3 regions of the Shewanella sp. FeAMO genome follow, and region 1 is predicted to be linked to each of the others. Evidence: riboswitches for the same ligand, from Rfam matches in the RefSeq annotation. Region 1 holds a riboswitch; each other region holds the start of a gene.
The links. Region 1 has a riboswitch for lysine ahead of lysC (lysine-sensitive aspartokinase 3). Riboswitches for the same ligand answer to the same signal wherever they lie in the genome.
Positions count from the first base shown of each region.

Region 2: another riboswitch for lysine. It lies ahead of ACWAU4_RS07220 (Na+/H+ antiporter NhaC family protein); the one in region 1 lies ahead of lysC (lysine-sensitive aspartokinase 3).
Region 3: another riboswitch for lysine. It lies ahead of ACWAU4_RS19245 (Na+/H+ antiporter NhaC family protein); the one in region 1 lies ahead of lysC (lysine-sensitive aspartokinase 3).

Region 1 covers NZ_CM132201.1:4,018,507-4,025,986, reverse strand. Annotated here, with positions in the region: gene fusA (elongation factor G) at 1-258, shown strand, start outside; gene arcA (two-component system response regulator ArcA) at 583-1,299, opposite strand; gene ACWAU4_RS18115 (DUF3293 domain-containing protein) at 1,860-2,294, shown strand; lysine riboswitch at 2,377-2,553, shown strand; gene lysC (lysine-sensitive aspartokinase 3) at 2,690-4,057, shown strand; gene ACWAU4_RS18105 (succinylglutamate desuccinylase/aspartoacylase family protein) at 4,047-5,153, shown strand; gene ACWAU4_RS18100 (S8 family serine peptidase) at 5,346-7,480, shown strand, end outside.
Region 2 covers NZ_CM132201.1:1,593,998-1,601,477, forward strand. Annotated here, with positions in the region: gene ACWAU4_RS07200 (amidohydrolase family protein) at 1-470, opposite strand, end outside; gene ACWAU4_RS07205 (H-NS histone family protein) at 764-1,159, opposite strand; gene ACWAU4_RS07210 (electron transfer flavoprotein subunit beta/FixA family protein) at 1,479-2,228, shown strand; gene ACWAU4_RS07215 (electron transfer flavoprotein subunit alpha/FixB family protein) at 2,229-3,152, shown strand; lysine riboswitch at 3,243-3,441, shown strand; gene ACWAU4_RS07220 (Na+/H+ antiporter NhaC family protein) at 3,523-5,094, shown strand; gene brnQ (branched-chain amino acid transport system II carrier protein) at 5,226-6,548, opposite strand; gene ACWAU4_RS07230 (M3 family metallopeptidase) at 7,234-7,480, opposite strand, start outside.
Region 3 covers NZ_CM132201.1:4,294,326-4,301,805, forward strand. Annotated here, with positions in the region: gene ACWAU4_RS19230 (GNAT family N-acetyltransferase) at 1-60, shown strand, start outside; partial or broken gene ACWAU4_RS19235 (DUF3302 domain-containing protein) at 184-418, shown strand; gene ACWAU4_RS19240 (HlyD family secretion protein) at 733-1,863, shown strand; gene ACWAU4_RS19245 (Na+/H+ antiporter NhaC family protein) at 1,948-3,528, opposite strand; lysine riboswitch at 3,617-3,788, opposite strand; gene ACWAU4_RS19250 (5'-methylthioadenosine/S-adenosylhomocysteine nucleosidase) at 4,001-4,828, shown strand; gene ACWAU4_RS19255 (hypothetical protein) at 4,902-5,345, opposite strand; gene ACWAU4_RS19260 (oxidative stress defense protein) at 5,559-6,266, opposite strand; gene rimO (30S ribosomal protein S12 methylthiotransferase RimO) at 6,502-7,480, shown strand, end outside.

The DNA of each region.
Region 1 (7,480 bases):
GATCACGTTGGTGACGTTATCGGTGACCTGAACCGTCGTCGCGGTATGATCAAGGATCAGGAAGCTGGTTTGACTGGCGTACGTGTTAAGGCTGACGTGCCACTGGCAGAAATGTTCGGTTACATCGGTCACCTGCGTACCATGACTTCTGGTCGTGGTCAGTTCTCTATGGAGTTCTCTCACTATGCTCCATGTCCTGCCAACGTGGCTGAGACTGTTATCGCAGAAACCAAGGCTCGTAACGCAGCCAAGAAATAAGGATTAATTATCCTGATAAAAACCCGCCTTGATGGCGGGTTTTTTTATGGGCGAATATCTAGTGCCGCGAAGCCAGCAGAATCAAACTTGCATTCAGCTCGGCGGATGCCGATGAATATCAATGGGCAATCGTATGGCAACTGTTTCCGAAAGTGGCATATGTGGCAAAGGAGCTACCTAAGATAAAGGAGCTGGGATTGGCAGAGAATTGCCGTGAGGAAGCCACTGCGAATATCAGTAGCTGGGGGAACCGAAATAGGTGAGCAGATAAACAAAAGCCAGCTCGATAAGCTGGCTTTGTGCAGGGCCGATAACGCGTGTTTATCAGTCTTCCAGGTTACCGCAGAAACGGTAGCCCTCGCCGTGGATGGTGGCGATGATTTCCGGTGTATCAGGCACACTTTCGAAGTGCTTACGAATACGACGGATAGTCACGTCAACAGTACGGTCGTGTGGCTTGAGCTCACGGCCGGTCATTTTCATCAGCAGCTCAGCGCGGCTGAGAATCTTGCCTGGGTTTTCCACAAAGTGCAGCATAGCGCGGAATTCGCTACGTGGCAGCTTGTAAGATTCACCCTGTGGGCTCACCAGAGAACGGCTGTTGATTTCCAGGCTCCAACCATTGAAACGATAGTATTCAACGGCAGCCTTTTCTTCAATTTCAGCGCCAGAGCTGTTGACTCGAGTCAGCAGGTTACGGGCACGAATGGTCAGTTCACGAGGGTTGAACGGCTTGGTGATGTAATCATCGGCACCGATCTCCAATCCAAGGATCTTGTCCACTTCGTTGTCACGGCCAGTAAGGAAGATGAGACCGATATTGTTGATTTCGCGCAATTCCCGCGCCAACAGCAAACCATTCTTACCTGGCAGGTTGATATCCATAACCACCAGGTTCACCTTGTTTTCCTGCAAGGCTTTGTGCATCTCTGCGCCATCATTGGCTTCGGTTACCACATAACCTTCTGCCTCGAAAATACTTCTCAGCGTGTTACGGGTAACGGCTTCATCTTCAACGATCAGAATGTGCGGGTTTTGCATGTTATTTACCTAATTAAATCAGTTTATCTAACCATGAGCGCGGGTGACGCTCCGCTATACTCTCTAAAACGCCAACATTCACAGGGTTCACGTAAGTGCTGTTCAAAACTGAAATGAAACGGCAACACACTTCATGATTAGCAAAAAGTATGCTCTCCACCCGGAGAGGCGCGAACTGTACTGTCTAGGATTCCCAGTGGCGGGATTTAGTTCCTGAAAGACATGGAAAATCCAGAAAATGTCATCTTAAAACCAGATTACATTTGGTACAGAGTCGTTATCGATAGAGACTTATGCTGTAGCGTAATGGCGCTAGCCGGGTCACACACTTAACTCTAAGCCTCTGTCGATACAATCCATTGTACTAGGATTGGGCATTTGTTAACAAATGAAATGTTAACAAATTAATGTTTAACTATGATCTACATCACAAGTTTTTGCGTTACCTATTGAAAGATAAGCATTTTGTATTTTGTCTTACTGTGAGCTTGCTCACGGGGCTAGGGGAATGCAAAAGCCTTTGCTAGAATAAATCCGGTTCATTAGAGACAGATACTACAATGGATGCTGCATTTGAAAGTCTCTGGCAGTACTACCAGAGCGCATGCTTTTTATTGACTCAGTCGTTTTCTTCCGCTGTTCCTTTCGCTATTGTCACCGCCCATAATCCCCTTGGGCAAAAACTCACTTCTTGCCAAAACCGCCTTCTCGATCGGCAGCTACAACACGATATTGATAAGCTGGGCATTCCTTACCGGGCGATCATAGGCGCTGCTGATGATCTCAGTCATATGGAAAAAAGCTGGGCTCTGTTTCTGGATAAGGCCGCGGCAATAGAACTGGCATCAAAGTATCGCCAAAATGCCCTTTACTACGTTGATAGTGGGCTCTTGACCTTGGTGCCTTGCCTGAAAGGGGAGCGAGAGGTGGCGCTTGGACAGTTTGCTGCCAGGGCGCGCCTGGTCAGCGAGTTACCCGAGCTCAGTGACGGATGAGTTGAGGAAATTTCATCCTGCGCAAATTAGCATTGACTTCATAAGGACTTTATTGCTAATTTTTTCATCCCTTTCGCGAGAAAGGAACAGAAGAGGTGCGTTAACTAGGTAGTGAGTCAGAGGAGGCCAATTCTCCAATGACGGCTCATGAGGGAGATTAACGCCGAGGTCGGGATGCGTATTGGCTACGCTTCCGGTCGGTTGGCCAGGCTGAATCCTGGCGACTGTCACCTGGTTTTGGTGGAGAGCTTCTGGTGACGATCGCTGTTTCCCTGCTATGGGGTGCGTTATCTCTGCACCAGGCTCTTCGAACGTTATCTGTTCGGAGCTTAACTCATGAAATCTATTCTCGTTATCGACCTTTCCCTGTTACCTGCCTGTGGGGGAATGCGCTGATGTCTCTTGTTGTTGCCAAGTTTGGTGGTACCTCAGTTGCCGATTATCAGGCGATGAATCGCTGTGCCGATATAGTGCTTGGAAACCCGGCCACCCGTCTGGTTGTGGTCAGTGCATCCAGTGGCGTAACCAATCTGTTGGTGGAGCTGTCCCAGGCCGACATGGGGGATGAGCGCCGTCTCAAGCTATTGAAAGAGATAGCCACCATTCAATACGCAATTCTGGATAAACTTGGCAGACCGGCAGATGTTGCCGCGGCGCTGGATGCTTTGCTCAGCCGCATGGCAACGCTCAGTGCCAAGTTATTGCAGGCGCCGAGTCATGCTATGGTCGATGAGATCCTATCTTTGGGCGAACAGTGTTCTTCAGCGCTGTTTGCCGCGGTATTGAGAGAACGTGGTGCCAAGGCCAGCGCCTTTGATGTGCGCCAGGTGATGCGTACCGATAGCCATTTCGGTAAGGCCGAGCCACAAATCGCCGAGTTGAAGCGACTGGCGACAGAGAAATTGCAACCCTTGCTTGAGCAGCAACTGCTGGTGACCCAGGGCTTTATCGGCGCCGATGCCGATGGCCGAACCACTACGCTTGGGCGTGGTGGCAGCGATTATTCTGCGGCCCTGTTGGCGGAGGCTTTGGAAGCCGATGCGGTGGAGATCTGGACCGATGTAGAAGGAATTTACACCACAGATCCCAGACTGGCTCCCAACGCCAGGCCTATCGCAGAAATCAGTTTTAATGAGGCGGCTGAGATGGCCACTTTCGGTGCCAAGGTGTTGCACCCTGCCACTATCTTGCCGGCGGTGCGTCAACAGATCCAGGTGTTTGTCGGCTCCAGTCGGGCACCGGAAAAAGGTGGCACCTGGATCCGTCACCAAGTGGAAGATGAGCCGGTATTCAGGGCCGTTGCCGTGAGACGAGATCAGACCCTACTTAACTTGCACAGTTTGCAGATGTTGCATGCCCAGGGCTTTTTGGCAGAGACCTTTGCCGTGTTGGCGCGGCACAAGATCAGTGTCGATCTCATTACCACCTCAGAGGTGAATGTGTCGCTGACGCTGGACAAAACGGGCTCAGATTCGGCCGGCAAGGGGCTTCTGACCGAAGCCCTGCTGCAGGAATTGTCGCAAAACTGCCGTGTGCGGGTGGAAGATAAGCTGGCTCTGGTGGCCATCATAGGCAACAAGATAGCCACTACTGCCGGGATCTGTCGCCGGGTATTTGAAGTGCTTGAACCCCATAACGTCCGAATGATCTGTCAGGGCGCCAGTCCGCACAATCTTTGTGTCTTGGTGTCTGAAGCCGAAGCCGGTGATGTTGTTGCCGCTTTGCATCGTAACCTGTTTGAAGGGGCTCAGGATGCAGCTTGAACATCTGCCGGTTGGGGAGCTGGCCGCCGGCCAGCCCTTGACCATACCTGTTTATCGCTTCAAAGGTACCAGCGATGCGGCGCCCAGCGTCTATATTCAGGCCAATGTGCATGGCGCCGAGGTGCAGGGCAATGCGGTGATTTTGCAGTTGCTGCAGTACTTCAAGGCTCATCCGCCGTTGGGGGATATCACCCTGGTGCCTCTGGCCAACCCCTTGGGGATTAACCAGAAAAGCGGTGAGTTTACCTTGGGCCGTTTCGATCCCATCACAGGTATCAACTGGAACCGAGCCTATCTGGATCAGGCTGTCCACCTGGATGACTGGTATCTGCTGCACGGTGAGCTGCCGGAGCCAGCACTGTTTGACGCTTTTCGTCGTCTTCTTATTGCCAACTGTGAGCAGGCATTGGCCAATCCCTGGGGAGTGACGACCGGGCAGAGATTGGCGCTCAATCTGCAGAAACTGGCGCACGGTGCTGACATAGTGCTGGATCTGCACACCGGCCCCAAGTCCTGTAAACATCTCTATTGCCCCGAGTATGAGCTGTCTGCTGCCGGCTACTTTCATATTCCCTATACCCTGGTGATGCCTAAAGGTTTTGGCGGCGCGATGGATGAAGCGGCCTTCAATCCCTGGTGGCAGCTCAGCGACTATGCCAATAGCCGGGGCAGAGAGCTGAAAGTCGCAGTGTCGGCCTTTACTTTGGAGCTTGGCAGCCAGGAGCGTATCGATCTTGCTGATGCCAGCCGGGATGCGGAAGGCATATTAAGTTATCTGAGCTATAGAGAGGTGATAGCCCAGAGCATACAGCCCGAGGTGATGTCGCGTTTTGCTTGTATGCTGAAAGACTATCGAAAGTTTCACGCACCTATGGCAGGTATGGTGGAGTATCTGGCCGAGCCGGGAGTACCTTTGGCTGCGGGCGCGCCTCTGGTCAATATGCTCAGGCTCGACCGAGTCGATGCCGGCACTGAAGTCACCAGGCTCTCACTCAATGAGGATGTGATCCCCGTGCTGCATTTTGCCTCGGCGTCTGTGCATCAAGGTACTGAGCTCTACAAGGTGATGACCAACTACTTCACTCTTTCTGGTTAAGTCAAAGCCGGATATGAAATCCTTTTTAGCGTCTACCATTCTGTAACTGGCTGATAATTTGTAATATTTTGTGTCTTTTGTTTCTTGTTTGTATCAATTAGTGTTACAAGAATTAATCCCTTTGTATTAAGGGAGTGTTTTTGAGCATGGAAACATAAAACAACAATAAGCAGTCTTATAGGGAGTAGACAAGTGAAGAGTCAAGTTGCAATAGCCGTTTCAGCAGCGCTGTTATCTATGGCATTCCATTCAGAAGCCGCGCCAGTGAGCGTATCGGATCCATTTATTTCGTCGGATCTGCTTAGTGCGTCCAGCGGCCTCAAAGGACAACAGCAAGGGGTGGGGCAACATAAGTTTGTCAAAGAGCCTGGACTTGCAGAGGGTAAATACACTTATATAGTGCGCCTTAAAGATCCCTCTGTGGCGAATTATGCCGGTGGTATTGTCGGGCTTGAAGCCACCAGTCCACAACGAAGCCAAGGGCTGGCGCCCCAAAAGGCTCCCAAGCTGAATACCGCCAGTGTGGCGGTGAAGTCCTACGTGAAGTATTTGAATGCCAAACAACAGAACTTTTTAATGAGTGCCGCGGCCCAAGGGGTTCAGTTGCAGGCCAAGGCCAGATATCACTATGCCTTTAATGGCCTGGCTGTCACCATGGATCAGCAGCAGGCTGAAGCCCTGTCCAAGTTACCCGAAGTGGCGTTCATTGAGCGGGAAAGCCTCTATTCAATGGATACCGACAGTAGCCAGAGCATGATAGGTTCTCCCAAAGTGTGGGACGGCAGTGCAACAGGGACCCGGGCTATGGGTGAAGGGGTCATAGTCGGGGTGATCGATTCGGGGATCAACAGTGATCATCCATCCTTTGCCGACATTGGGGGAGATGGTTACGACCATACTAACCCCTGGGGGCAGGGGGTCTACGTCGGTGATTGTGCGGCAGAGTTTTCTGACATGTGCAACGACAAGTTAATCGGGGTCAGAAGTTATCCTGAGATTACCGACAGTTATGATGATGAAGAGGTCTTTGGCCCAACACCTCCTGCCAAGAATGGTGAGGATTATGGGGGCCATGGTTCTCATACTGCCAGTACTGCTGCGGGCAATATCCTTAAGAATGTTCCCTATGTTGCCGGTGAAGTCGGTGAGGCTCAGGGGGATGGCATTGAGACCGGGCTCGAATTTACACAGATCTCCGGGGTCGCCCCCCATGCCAACATTGTTGCCTATCAGATCTGCCGTCCGGGCAACAATGGCGATAGATATTCAGGTTGTCCCACATCGGCGATTCTCAAAGCGTTGGATGATGCCATTGCCGACGGTGTGGATGTGATCAACTATTCCATCAGCGGCGGTGGTTTCCCTTGGTCAAGCGCGACAGAGATGAGCTTCCTGGCTGCCCGTAATGCCGGCATCTTCTCTGCCGTATCGGCCGGAAATACCTCTGCTTCGGTTAGCCAAGTTCCCTTTTCTTCACCCAAAAATGCGCCCTGGTATACCTCAGTCGCGGCATCTACCCACAACCGGGAAGTGCGTTCCATTCTGGAGTTCAACGGTGACCAACTGGACTACACTCAGGGAACCGGGCCGGTAATGACTACAGATATCAGTGCACCTTTGGTGTATGCCGGTGACTTGGCAGCTGATAATTTCGAAGGTTGTAACGCCTTTGCCGCCGATGCGTTCAAGGAACAGTTGGCGCTGATTAAGCGCGGTGGTTGTAACTTTGCCGATAAGGTCAATAATGCCAAAGATGCGGGGGCAGTAGGGGTTATCGTCTTTAACAAAGACGGTGAAGGCAACGTCAGAACCAAGATGTCCGGACTGGGCAACACCAGTATCCCTTCTGTTTTCATCGGTAATATTGATGGCTTGGCTGTTGTGGATGCGCTGGCGGCCACGCCAGGGCTGGTGGCCAAAATCAATGCCACTCCATCGGCCGTTGAGCGTCAGGCAGATGTGTTGGGCGACTTCTCTCTACTCGGGCCAAATCGTTACTTCGATGTGATTGCGCCTTCGATTTCAGCACCGGGTGTGGACATCTATGCCGCTTATGCCGATGAGCAGTATGGCCATGAAGTAACAGGGACAGATCCTGCCGATTATACCTTGATGTCCGGTACTTCCATGTCCAGCCCTCATGTGGCGGGCGCCGGGGCGCTGCTGAAGTCGGCTCATCCTGAGTGGACACCGGATAATATCCGTTCAGCCTTGATGCTGACGGCAACTACGGCCAGTGCTATGACCAAGGCCGATGGCAAGACTACCGCGGATCCGTTTGATGTGGGTGCCGGCCGGATCCGGGTCGATTTGGCCGCCAAGACAGG
Region 2 (7,480 bases), 2.4 Mb from region 1:
GCACTCTGAACGCTGGTAAAGCCATTGCTTATCCAATTTGACGCGGCTTCTTTATCTGCCAATACATAGGAAAACCATTCTTTCTCTGCGTGAATAGCCCCATTTGCAGCCACAGCCCCTTTGGGGTTTATCCGATAGACAGGGCCTTCAATAGTTGCCTGTGATTCTGAATACTCCAAGCCATATTCGGCAAAGGGATCGATAAACCCCGGATAGATGGTGTAACCATTGAGATCTATCTTATAAGCATTTTGTGGAATTTCATTATTGGAAATAACTTGCTTTATCCGGTTATTTTCAATAAGCAGGGTAGCGTTATCCAATTGCTTACCCGGGGAGAGCATGAGTTTGGCGTGGGTTAAGGCGGTCAATCTCGGAGTATTGTCTGTCAGTTGCGTTTCATCGGCGTAGGCGCTGCAGGCCACAAGGCTGATAAACAGCAGTTTTGCGGCGGGGAAAGAGGGTTTCATCTGTTGTGGCTACCTTGTCATTATTCTTTTGGGGAAAAGTCACAGCTATCAGTAAAAAGATATGAACATCAGTATATATTCACTACTTTTTTACCAAAGAGTTACAGATATCCATAATACAAAAAGGTATCTGAGGCCGACGGGATACATGGCTGTGCTGATGTCCATAAAAGTTAACCCAGTCAAAATGTAAATGCCAAGGCGTAATTGTAAGGCTTTTTAACAGATGCCAGACGTCTATCAGACATAAAAAAGCCCCGACACTGTCGAGGCTTAAGTAAATAGATGCCTGATTAGATCAGGAAATCATCCATTGAACGACCTTTGTCTACTTCGTTCTTGAATACAGTTGGCATACGGCCTTGACCGGTCCAAGTAATAGTTTCACCATCTACAACGATTTTGTATTTTGGTGGGCGAGGAGCACGCTTCTTGGGAGCAGCCTTGGCGGCAGCAACATTACCCAGATCTTCAACAGACAGGCCAACGGCTTCCATCTGCTTACGGATATCTTCTATTTTAGAAAGACGTTCAGCTTGTGCCTTTTCTTCTTCCTTGGCTTCCTCTTCACGATCAATAATGATCTTATCCAATTTGGCAGCCAGATCGCGCAGATCTGCAACGCTCAACTCTTTTACTGCGGCCTTAAAACGACGACCGTGAGTCAATATATCAAGAAAATCGCTCATAAGTATTTTGGTCCCACGCTAATTTATAAATTGGGTTATGGTGAACATCGCTATAAATAATAGAAACTATAAGAGTCTGGATCAAATATTTTTACGCCAATTGACATTAATTTCTTTATTTAACTCAATTCTATGACCATGAAAGTTGCCAAGTGTTCAAAAAACTGGCCTTAAAGTGTGACAGAAGTGACAAACGAGCGTTTAAGTTGCTGTTGACGTTAACGTCAACAGCACGTAAAGTTGAGCCATCCTGTACTGATGGCCCTGGTATCATCGGTACGCAACCCACATTAGATACAAGGTGTAGGAAGGAAACCCTATGAAAGTATTGGTGCCAGTAAAACGTGTGGTCGATGCCAATGTGAAGGTCAGGGTCAAGGCCGACAACACAGGCGTTGAAACAGCCAACCTGAAAATGGCGTTGAATCCATTTTGTGAGATTGCGGTAGAAGAAGCCGTGCGTCTGAAAGAAGCCGGCAGTGCTTCTGAAGTCGTCGTTGTCAGCATAGGTCCCAAGGCGGCACAGGAGCAACTGCGTACCGCACTGGCTCTGGGTGCCGACCGTGCCATTCACATCGAAACCGATGAAGAGCTGGTGCCCCTTTCTATTGCCAAACTGCTCAAGGCGGTGCAGGACAAGGAACAGGCGCAACTTATTCTGCTCGGTAAGCAGTCCATCGACGGCGATAACAATCAGACAGGACAGATGCTGGCGGCGCTCGCCGGTATGCCTCAGGCAACCTTTGCATCTGAAGTGAAGCTGGAAGGCGAAACTCTGCTGGTCACCCGTGAAGTGGATGGCGGCTTACAGACTCTGTCCATGCCTCTGCCTGCCGTGGTCACCGCAGATCTGCGTCTGAATGAGCCCCGCTATGCTTCTTTGCCCAATATCATGAAAGCCAAGCGCAAGCCGCTGGAGACCATGAGCATTGATGACCTGGGAGTGGCGCTCAAGCAGCACGTACAGGTGTTGGAGGTAGCAACGCCGGCCAGCCGTCAGGCGGGTGTGATGGTGGCTTCCGTTGAGGAGCTGGTGGACAAGTTGAAAAACGAAGCGAAGGTGATCTAAATGGCCGTATTAGTAATAGCAGAACACGATAATACCAGCCTGAAACAGGACACAGCCAAAGTTGTCGCCGCAGCCAAAGCCATAGGGGGAGATATTCACCTCTTGGTTGCCGGTCAGGATTGTAAGGCCGCCGCCGATGCTGCCGCCAAGCTTGAAGGCGTCAGTAAAGTACTGCTGGCCGATAACCCTGCCTATGGTGCTCATCTTGCCGACAATATTGGAGAACTCATCTTGTCTCTGAGTGGCGACTACAGCCACATTCTGGCTGCAGCTTCAAGCCAGGGGAAGGATATTCTGCCAAGAGTGGCGGCTTTGCTGGATGTGGCTCAACTTTCTGAGATCACCAAGGTGATTGATGCCGAGACTTTTGTCCGTCCCGTCTATGCCGGTAACGCCATGGCAACCGTTAAGAGCCTGGACGATAAGAAAGTGGCCACAGTGCGCGCCAGCGCCTTCGACGCCGTTGCTGAGGCAGGCTCAGCTGAAATCAATCAGCTCGATAGCGTCTTTGACGCCAAGAGCAGCTTTGTATCCCAGAGCCTGACCGAGTCGGCTCGTCCGGAGCTTGGCAGCGCCAGAGTCATTGTTTCCGGTGGTCGCGGTATGGGTAGTGGCGAAAACTTTGCCATGCTGGAAGCCTTGGCCGATAAGCTGGGCGCCGCCGTAGGTGCATCGCGGGCAGCAGTGGATGCCGGCTTTGTTCCCAACGACCTGCAGGTTGGCCAGACGGGTAAAATCGTGGCGCCAGAGCTTTATATTGCTGTGGGTATCTCCGGGGCGATTCAGCATCTGGCCGGGATGAAGGACTCAAAAGTCATTGTGGCCATCAACAAAGATCCTGAAGCGCCTATCTTCCAGGTTGCCGATTATGGCTTGGAAGCTGATCTGTTTGATGTTGTGCCTAAATTGAACGAGTTGATTTAATCTGTGATCTAGGTCACGATAGGCGGCTTTGGGGTAGCATCCTCAAAGCCGCCTATGTTTTTATGTGCCTCACGCCTGACATCAGGCGTCCTGAGAAGTAGAGGCGCACTAAATATCAGTAGCGGTAAGCAGGGTGATTCCGTTTATGTATCGCGAAAGGATTTGGTGCCGAAGTGGTTGCGACTTATCAAGGTCCACCGCTGGGGCTGTTACCAAATAGGGGCAGCACTGCCATAGTATATTCTGTCGGGATGACAGATTGACGTTACTATGGAGCGCTACTGAAAGGACAGGTGCTACTCGGTATGCCATTGCCTTTTCCCACCAGTTCAGTTGCCCTCCATTCGTATTTAACGAAGAACAAGACTCAATGACACTAACAAGTTATGCCGATTCGGCACTCTCTTTGTTGCCGCCGGTTGTGGCAATTTTATTGGCGATCCTCACCCGTCGGGTGTTGTTATCGCTGGGGTTGGGGATATTGATTGGAGCCTTGTTGCTCAATCAATGGTCGGTATTGGACACCGGGGTTTATCTGGGGCAAAGGGTGCTTTCCCTGGTATGGGACGATGACGCTTTCAATGCCTGGAACCTGTATATTCTGGGATTCCTGGTGCTGCTGGGGATGATCACTGCGCTGATCACCGTCAGTGGCTCGGCCAGAGCCTTTGCCAACTGGGCCAGACAGCATATCCGTAATCGCCGTGATGCCAAGCTGCTGACCATGTTTCTCGGCTGTGCGGTGTTTATCGATGACTACTTCAACAGCCTGGTGGTGGGCAGTATCGCTAGGCCTCTGACCGACAGATATTATATCTCCCGCTCCAAACTGGCGTATCTTTTGGATTCTACCGCGGCGCCCGTGTGCGTTATCTCGCCGGTATCCAGTTGGGGCGCCTATATTATCGCCCTTATCGGCGGCATTCTCACCGCCCACGGTTTTACTGAAGTAGGACATCTGAGCGCTTTCGTGCAGATGATCCCGATGAACTTCTATGCCCTGTTTGCCCTGGCACTCTTGCTGTGCGTCACCTTTATGGAGCTGGATATTGGCGCCATGCGCAAACACGAGTTCAACGCCCGCAAGGGCAATCTCTATGATGAGTCCAAGGGGCTGCCACCCGGTGCCAATGCCGATCTGCCCGAGGCGGAAACCGGCCAGGTGCACGGCCTGTTCCTGCCCATAGGTGTCTTGGTGGTGGCGACCTTCTATTTTATGGTTTCCAGTGGTGCCGATGCCCTGGCGGCAGAAAGCCTGCCTTTTAGTATCATAGGTGCCTTCGAGAAAACCGATGTGGGCTCGTCACTGTTTTTCGGCGCTTCCATCGGTCTGGTGGTGACGCTGCTGCTGGCCTTTATCCAGAAGATTGAAGCCAAGATGATCCTCAAGGCACTCACCTCGGGTGCCCGTTCCATGTTGCCGGCCATCTATATTCTGATGTTTGCCTGGACCATAGCCGGGATCATAGGCTCACTGGAAACCGGCAAGTTTATGGCCAGTCTCGCCAGTGGCAATATTCCCTTTGCCTTGCTGCCGGCCGTGCTATTTATTTTGGCAGGGCTTACCGCCTTTTCTACCGGCACCAGCTGGGGCACCTTTGGTATCATGTTGCCGATTGCCGCCGATATGGCCATGGGCAGCCACAGTGGCATGATGTTGCCTATGCTGGCCGCCGTGCTTTCCGGGGCTGTGTTTGGCGATCACTGCTCGCCGATATCGGACACCACGATTCTGTCATCCACAGGTGCCAGCTGCCATCATATCGACCATGTGCTGACTCAGTTGCCCTATGCGGTCTTGGTCGCAGTTATTTCCCTCGGCGGCTATATAGTACTCGGCTTTACCGAGTCGGTAGGGCTTGGGCTTGCCAGCAGTTGTGTGCTGTTCATGCTGGGGCTGGTGTGGCTCAAGTGGCAGCAGCCCAAAAACAGTGCTGCCTAACCGGCCAATTAAAAAACGCTGCCTTGGCAGCGTTTTTTGTTACCTATATTTCAGGGCCATTGGAGTTGGAGGCGTACTCTCGTCTTGGATATTCAGGCTAAATATCTATTGATTCAAACCGGCCTCGCCAATTATTTTTGTGGCAGCTCTATTGAGTTTTCCGTGATGACGCGAACCGATGCCGAGCGGGCAAACAGAGTCAAACTCGTCGCTATGGCCAGAACAATAACCGTCGGGACAATCCAAGCTGCATAGCAAGCGTATAAGGGTAGATATTGGTTCAAAATTGCATCCAGGCTGGCAGGCATACTGCCGAGAATATGCAAGGCGTCCAGAGCGCCAAAGATCAACGCTGCCGCTAAGGTTGCAAGTACGCCAGACATGGACACAAGGCGCCGTAGCGGGGCAATCAATAACAGGGCAATCGCAATCGGATGCAGGGCTACCACGACGGGTTGGGTGATCTGCAAAAGTTGCTCCAGACCAATATTGGCAACCAACGCTCCAATTATCATGGTGACCAGCACACTGTTACGGTAAGACACTTGACTGAATGTGCGGCTATAAAACTCACTGCCGGCAGTCGTCACGCCGATTATCGTCGTCAGGCAAGCCAATATCATCACAGCTCCCAACAGCAAGGTACCTAAAATACCAAAATGTGTTGTGGTAAAGGTGGTCAGAATATCCCCGCCGTTACTGTATTCACCGACGCTGCTGGCGCCGATATAAGCCAGGGAGATGTATACCAGTGCCATAGCCACAGCGTACATCAAGGCGGCAATCAGGGTGTACCTGGTAATCGCCTTTGGCTGAGTGACACCCATACTTTTAATCGCGCGGAAGATAACCCATCCAAAACCGATAGAACCCAAGGCGTCCATGGTCATATATCCTTGAGTCACACCTTCGGCAAATGCGCTGCTTACATAGGCGCCGGTCGCCTGGGAAATGCCTTGACTCGGAAACAACAGCGCGGCGATAGCCATTGCCAGTAGGATAGCCATTAGCGCCGGTGTCAACCACTTCCCCAGGTTGTCGACCAGTTTGCCCGGATACAGGGAAAACAGCACAGCGATAATGCAGAAGATAATTGAAAAAGGACCCAGAGCGTTGTCCCCGAAAAACGGGCTAAAACCGAATTGGTAAGCGACTGTGATGGCGCGAGGAATGACAAATGCCGGGCCAATCACGATAAATACCATAATCCAGAACGTGGTAGCCAGAGGGCGGGGAAGTACTGAAGTCAGGTTATCGGAGCCCCCCACCAGGGCCACAATGACCAAAGCAAAGGCGGGTAAGCCCACACCGGCCAGTAGAAAGCCTGCCATGCCCTGAAACAGGTTGTCGCCTGCCTGATAACCCAAAAATGATGGGAAAATAAGGTTGCCGGCGCCTAAATACATGGCAAAGGTCATAAACCCCAAAGCGGCGATATTGCGTGCACTTAACATAGTCTTCCTCAAATATGTCAGCTTTGAAGTAACCAGCAAGTGAGCGTTTTGATGACTCTGCCAGCGACTCTCACTGACAGAAAATAAAAGATAATAGCCTGTCAGCCCCGGTTGAGTTCCAGAGAGAGCAGGAGGAGATTGGCGACGGTCACTTGTTGGCGACTAGGCTGCAAGCAACTTGTGGAAGCGACCAATGACATACAGAATCCAGGCTGACAGAAAATACGGGAGGAGGCTCCTCCCTGCGTGGATCCCTTATAAACCTATCTCTTGGAACCTGGCAAGCCTTAAATAGTGGATAGTGTGTATTTCAACATTTTCTCCACTCACAGGAATAAGCCACTAAAAATTCTTTAAAGAAACATTAACGATTCAATCCGACTTCGGCAGGCTCCGGCATGCCTTCAGTCAGATGCCTTGAACGCCAAATTGCTGTGCAAGCCACTCTCTACAAAAGAGAACGTCACGAGGACTTATTCGCACCTTCCTTAGGTATCACATGTCCATTTTCAAGGGGTTGCAAAATAGATCCGGCCCAGATTACGGGGAGAATGATTGCCGGTGCTGGAGGTCGAATAGCTTGTCATAAAAAAACACCTGAGCCGGAAGACTCAGGTGTTTTTTATGCTTAAGTCCGAGGTGTAATCTCGCCCCTCGGACTTAAACTGTTGTCAGCGCTCACTTATCAGAGCAGACCACGACGCTTGAGCAGGGCATCGGTTGTCGGCTCTTGGCCACGGAAGTTTTTGTAAGCTTCCATAGGTGGCACGCTGTTACCCACTTCGCGGATAGTCTTGCGATACTTCATGCCGATATCCCGTTTCAGGCCGCCTTGGGTCTGTACATAGGCAAAGGCATCGGCCGCGAGGATTTCGCTCCACATATAGGCGTAGTAGCTGGCACTGTAGCCACCCGGGAAGGCATGGGCAAAG
Region 3 (7,480 bases), 280 kb from region 1:
CTGGATTTGGCGTTTTATCAGCTTATGCTGCCGGGACCTGCCGAGCCCAAAGAGAACTAACTCTATTCTGGCGCGAGTCGATTTTCGTCTTATACCCCTGAAAAAATTCATCATTCCCGGGCAATCCGCCAGCAGCCATCTACACTTATTCAAGCGTATTTGCGAATAAGGGAACCCGATTAGATGACACTGGATTATATCGCACTGGGGATGCTGATCTTTGTCGCCCTGGTGATCTTCTACGGGGTGATAGTGATCCACGACATCCCCTACGAGCTGGCCAAGAAACGCAACCACCCCCATCAGGACGCCATTCACTATGCCGGCTGGGTGAGCCTGTTTACCCTGCATGTGCTGTGGCCGTTTCTGTGGATCTGGGCCACACTCTGGCGCGAGGACAGGGGCTGGGGCTTTGACAAAATCCAACAGGAGCAGCAATCACTGCACCATGAAACCGTACTCCTGGCGCAACAGTTGGAGCTATTGAGTGAAAAAGTCGCCGCCCTGGAAGCCCAAAAGCATGCCGCAGAGGCTCTTGCAGCGCCGAGTGCCCAAGTCCAAGTCCAAAGCCAAAACCAAGCCCCAACCCAAGTCCAAACATCTTCAGAAGAGCCCCCAGCCGCCCCCAAACCCACCAGCGGCGTGGACTTGGATACGGCAACAGACTCGGCCGACATTCCAGGTACAGATAATCAGACCCAGAGCAATAACAAAAATGGGGAGAACAGATAAATGGATCTCTTGCTTATCCTAACTTATACCGCCATCTGCGTCGCCATCTTCAAGATTTTCCGCATCCCGCTCAACAAGTGGAGTGTGCCCACCGCCGTGCTCGGCGGAGTAGTACTGATAGGCACCTTGATTTTGTTGATGAACTACAACCATCCCCATACCGCCATGGGCAGCCAGATGTATGTCACCACCCCGCTGATCCCCTCGGTGCGCGGCAAGGTCATAGAAGTACCCGTCATCCCCAACAAACTGCTGAAGGAGGGCGAGCTGCTGTTCCGGGTCGATCCGACTCCTTATCAGACAGAAGTCACCCGGCTGGAGGCCAGCCTGGAGCAGGCCAAACAGGCGGTATTGGGGCTGGACGCCGCCTATAAGGCCGCCGAGGCCAGTCGCATCAAGGCCGAGGCCGAACGGGACAGAACCCAACTGGAATATGAGCGCTACCGCAGCGGTTTTGAAAAAGGCGCCTTTACCCGCGCCGATGTCGACAACCGTCGTCAGTATTATCTCGGCGCCCAGGCCTCAGTAGAGGCGGCCGAGGCCGAAGCCCGGCGCGCCAAGCTGGCACTGGAAGCCGAGTATCAGGGGCAAAACACCCAGGTGGCCGAAATTGCCGCCATGTTGGAAAAAGCCAGATTCAATCTGGAAGAAACCAGCATGCGCGCCCCCTCAGACGGTTATGTGACCCAGTTGACCCTGAGACCGGGAATGATGGTGGTGCCCATGCCCCTCAGGCCTGTGATGACCTTTGTCCATCAAGAGGAGCGCTTTTTTGTCGGCGCCTTTAGGCAAAACTCGCTGCTGCGGCTGAAACCCGGTTTCAAGGCCGAGCTGATCTTCCGCGCCCTGCCGGGCAAGGTGTTTCAAGCCGAAGTGATCGAAGTGCTGCCGGCCATAGGTGAATCTCAGGTGCAGGCGCAGGGGCAGCTCTATGGCTCGTCACAAATTCGCCTCAACGGCCGGCCACTGGTAAAACTCAAGCCGCTGGATGATCTGAGTCAGTATCATTTGCCACTGGGCACCAATGTGGAGATCGCCATCTATTCCGATAGCTTTGAGCATGTATCAATCATGCGTAAAGTATTGATAAGGATGAAAAGCTGGCAGAACTATCTCTATCTGGATCACTGATATTCCTTATCGACGCAAAAGCCTTTGGCAAGAGTAAAAAGCCCCAGGAACACTCCCGGGGCTTTTTTGTATCCCATCTCAGCCTCAGCTGATGGCGGCCTCGGGAGCCGCCTGGAAGCGCCTAGCGTGATAGAGGCAGAAGAGTGCAAACCAAGCGGCACTCACCAGGAAACCGGCCAGGGTGGAATGCAGCAGCCCCATGGCCAGATACCCCAGCGCCGCCCCGAAGGCGACGGTCAGGGCATAAGGCAACTGGGTCAGCACATGATCTATATGGTGACAGCCGGCGCCGGTGGCCGACAAAATACTGGTACTGGAGATGGGCGAGCTGTGATCGCCAAACACAGCGCCGGCCAGCACAGCCGACAACATGGGCAGCAGGAGTTGGATATCGCTGGCGGCGGCCATATCACCGGCGAGTGGCAACATGATACCAAAAGTGCCCCAGCTGGTGCCTGTGGCAAAAGCCATTGCACAGGAGAGCACAAACACCACCACAGGCAGCAGCCCTGTGGGCAGGTTGCCGTTGGCCAGGCTGGCGAGATATTTGCCGGTTTCCATGTCACGCACCACGGCGCCTATGGTCCAGGCAAACAGCAGTATGTTGATCGCCGGCAACATGGCCATGACGCCTCTGGGGGCGGCGCGCAGCCAAGTGGATATCCCAAGACCGAGACGCAGAGCCAACAGGCCGGACACCGCCAGGCTGCAAAGGGCGCCATAAACCAAAGACGAACCCACATTGGTATGTTCAAAGGCGCCCAGCACACTGAAGGCCTGACCATTGGCGGCCAATACCTGAGCCCCGGAGTCCAGCATGAAATAGATACTCGCCGCCGTCAGTGTCACTATCGGCAACACCATATCCAGCATGCCGCCGCGGCTGTCGGCCGGGGCTTCCATATCCAGCCCTATTGGCCGGCCCTTGGATTCATCCCAGAGCTTGCCTTCGAGCGCCCGCTGCTCATGCTGTCGCATCGGCCCAAGATCCAGTTGGAAGGCGATGACTACCACCACCATGATCAGGGTAAATACCGCATAGAGATTCATGGGGATCATCTGCACAAAGGCGGCGATCGGGCTCTGCTCTGTCACCCCATGGGCCACGAGTATGCCGCCCACCAGGGCGATGATATAGGCCCCCCAAGAGGAGATGGGCATCAATACGCACACGGGTGCCGCGGTTGAGTCCAGCAGATAGGCCAACTTGGCGCGGGAGATCTGGAATCTGTCGGTCACAGGGCGGCAAATGGGCCCCACCGACAGACTGTGGAAGAAGTCGTCAATAAAGAAGGCAAACACCATCAAGCCGGTGAGCGACTTGGCGCTCTTGCGGCTCTGGCAGCGCCTGGCGGCCCATTCGGCGAAGGCCCGGGTCGCACCCGAGGCGGTCATCAAGCTGATAAGCCCACCCAGCAGCAGCATAAACAGCAGCATATTCAGGTTATCGCTGTTGGGAGCACCATCGACCCAGAAGATTTTCAGCACACTGTCAAACAGGTAGCGCAGCGATTGCAGCGGTGAAAACTGCTGCAACATCAGGCTGCCGGCGACTATGCCAACCCCGAGGGAGAGCAGTACTCTACGGGTGATGATCGCCAGCGCAACCGCCAGCAGAGGAGGAACTATGGACCAGGGAGAGTCCGCAAAATGCATGATATTCATGATCTCTTTACACCTAAAACAACTAAGGTGGAGATCTACCGATAGGATCGAAGAAACTCAGACCAAGGAGGGCAGAAACTTCTCAGCTCCTTCAGGTAGCGCTCCATAGTGGATGACTATGGCAGTCCTGCACCTGTTAGATACAGAACCAGCAGCTAGGTTTGATGGCCTGGCTACTTCGGCGCCGACTCCTTTCCCCGGGCCTCAAAGGCATCACCCTCTTCCCGGTTACTCTTAGGCAGCGCGCCTCTACTCAAAGGTATTCGACTGGCATTCTAACTATCACGGCCCCAATAGCAAGCCAGATTGTGCCTCTGGCGGTAAATATCCCTCCCGGTTGGCATTAAGCCTTTGGCAAGTGACTCATGTCTGGGCTCGCAAATGCCAACTCCGGCTGTTGACGGCAACCACAGCTACACCTAGGATCGCCCTCCCCTACCGCGACACTGAAATAACAATTAAAGGTGTGCAAATGACTCTGTTACAACGTTTTTGTGTGGCACTCTGTGCCTTGTTCTCCAGCCATTCCATGGCAACGCCCACCCGGTCACCTATACTGCTGCAAGGCGCCATGGATGTCGAAGTCGACACCCTGGTTCAGGCCCTGAAAGACCCCAAACAGACAACTCTTGGTTCCTGGACTTTCTGGCAAGGCACTCTGGATGGCTATCCTGTCATAGTGTCCCGTACTGAAATAGGTATGGCCAATGCCGCCGCCTCCACCACACTGGCGATAGAAAAATTTCAACCCGGTTTTATTATCAACCAGGGCACCTCCGGCGGCCACGACCCGGCGCTGCACCGCGGCGACATAGTATTGGGGAAATACAGCTTCAATATGGGTTCCTATCGCAGCGATCTACACCCCAAAGGCCAGGGCATAGATCCCAAACGCTGGCATAACTTCGATGTCACCATGCGTTTGCGTCAGGATGGCAAGCTGGTGGAACACAAGCGCTTTGATGCCGATCCCAAGCTGCTGGCTCTGGGACAACAACTGGCGTCAGCTTATCGCCATGGCAAGGTAGTGACCGGCGTGATCGGCAGTGCCGATGAGTGGAACCGCGAAGTCGACCGCATCGAGTGGCTGCACCAAACTTATCAAACCTCGGCCGAAGAGATGGAAACCGCTGCGGCCGCCCTGGTTGCCAAGGCCTATGCGATCCCTTTTATCGGGATTCGGGTACTCTCCAATACCGACCTGCACGGCGAAGAGTTTGAGCCACAAACCGCTATCCACTGTCAGCAGTTTGTCATTGAGTACACCAAGAAGTTGATCGCAGGTTTGGAAGGTAAATAAGTCGCGAGGACTTCAAAGTAAAAGCCGGTGATATTGTCCACCGGCTTTTGTTTTTTCAGGCCCTCATCTTAAGCTAGCTCGCCGGCGATAAGAAAATGGCCTCCACCTCTTTGGCCAGTGTCTGCCAGCCCAGTTTCGAATAGCCTTGCTGGTAACGGTATTCCCAAACCTTGGTTTCCGACTCGGGTGCTTGTTTTCGCTGGATAACCAAGCGGTAGTCATCCATCGTTGGTGACTCTGGCTCCGGCAATGACAGGCTGGCAAAAGTCTGCTTGCTCTCGGCACAGCTCTGGCCGCGATACCGAATAAACACCTGCAAACCCGTATCGAAATCCTTGTCATTAATTTGGGATTGAATCTCGCTGCCGGGCACAGTGTATTCCGTCTCATTCACCAGGCAGAGTCGTTGTTTGTGGGTCTTTCCGACTTGCGCTGTAACATTGGCGAATACGGTTGATGGGCTGGCGACCAGGCTGAATAAACCTATTCCCAGTAGTGTCAGACGGGTCAATTTCATCGGCACACTCCTTATGCAAGATTGATTGGCTCTGGCTCATTCAAGCATAAAAAGCGTCCAGAGACTGCCTCAAAGGAGCAACAAATTGTATCTGCTGTTTCAAAATCACCTACAACTCACCAACATCAAACAAGCGATATTAGCAGATAAAACAAACAATGCGGGCACCACCAGGGGGCCCGCATCATAACTGTCAGACAGGATAACTTGGGTTTAGTCACGCAGCTTGTAGCTGACCTCGACCCTGTCGGAGAAAGTTACCTGACCATACTCATAGCTCTGGTTGATAGCGCCTTCAGCCATCATGGCGGCCTTGTACATCACAGGGCGCACCGGGCCTTGGTCGAAATAACGAATCGACCAGACGCCATCGAGTTTCTCGCCGAATCCGGCCGCCAGCTCACTGGCCTTTTGCTTGGCATCTTCAATGGCCGCCTGCCGCGCCTGCTTGCGCATCTCGGCTTCTTTACTGGACTTAAGGTTGATCTGGTTCACCTTGTTGATCCCGCCTATTAGCGCCGAGTCCAGTATGGGGTTGAGCTGATCCAACTGTTTCACCAACACTGTCACACTGCGACTGGCGCGATACCCCTTGAGCTCAGGCGCCTTGTCCTTGAGGTAAACATACTCAGGTTGCAGATTCAGATTGGCGGCGGCAATCGACTCCTTGGCGACCCCGGCCTTGAGCAGGCGCTCGATAAAAGCGGCCACAGCCTTGTCGGATGCGGCCTTGGCCGCCTTGGCATCAGATTCGCTTAATGACACTTCAACATTGATTTCGGCCATATCGGGCTCAACCTGTATCTGGCTGACACCTGTAGTTTCCAACAGAGGTCTATCCTGAGCCAGTACCGAGTGGCTCATCAGAGTAGCGGGTAACAGTGCGCCTATCAGCGCCAGATTCAGCAGAGATTTTTTCATCTTGGTTCTCCAAAAAGTTCGCTTTCGTTGACCATAGAAACGCAGCCGGCTGACAAAAGGGTTAAAAAAATCAAAAAATTTTTCAACGACGTTTTGAAGCGGCAACCGAGATGGCAACATAGAACATAAATTAACCAGCCCAACTGTACCTTTTCTATGGCTGAGGTATAATCGCCGCCAATTTTACCGGCACCCAAGCGTGCTCCATCAGCTTTAGCATTGCGGAAAACAGCTCTTGAAGAAATCAGTCGACATTTTTGATCCCAAGCAGACCACGACTCTGGACACTCCGGCCAAGACTCTGGCACAGGAAAACAGCCCTGCCGAGGCCCAAACCAGCGGCAATCGCATCGGCTTTGTCAGCCTGGGCTGCCCCAAGAACCTGGTGGATTCCGAGCGGATCCTCACCCAACTGCGCATCGACGGCTATGAGGTCACCAACAGCTATGACAATGCCGACCTGGTAATAGTCAACACCTGTGGCTTTATTGATGCCGCGGTGGAAGAGTCGCTGGATGCCGTGCGTGAAGCGTTGGAAGAAAACGGCAAGGTGATAGTCACCGGCTGCCTGGGCGCCAAGGAAAACCAGATCCGCGAAGTGCATCCGGATGTACTGGAGATCACCGGCCCCCACAGCTATGAAGCCGTACTGAACCATGTGCACAAGTATGTGCCCAAGCCAGAGCACAACCCCTTTACCTCGCTGATCCCGCAAGCCGGCGTTAAGCTGACCCCCAAGCATTATGCCTACCTGAAGATTTCCGAAGGCTGCGACAACCGCTGTACCTTCTGCATCATTCCGGCGCTGAGGGGCGATCTGGACAGCCGCAGTGTCGGCAGCGTGCTGGATGAAGCCAAACGCCTGGTGGAAAGCGGCGTTCAGGAGATTCTGGTCGTCAGCCAGGACACCTCGGCCTACGGCAAAGACAAGGGCGGTCGCACCGACTTCTGGAACGGCATGCCGGTGAAGCAGGATATCACTACCCTGGCCCGCCATCTGGGCAAGATGGGTGTGTGGGTACGCCTGCACTATGTCTACCCTTACCCTTGGGTCGATGAGCTGATCCCGCTGATGGCCGAAGGACTGATCCTGCCCTATCTGGATCTGCCACTGCAGCACGCCAGCCCTCGTGTGCTCAAGATGATGAAGCGCCCCGGCCGGGTCGACCGCCAGTTGGACGCCATCAAGAAATGGCGAGAAATCTGCCCGGATC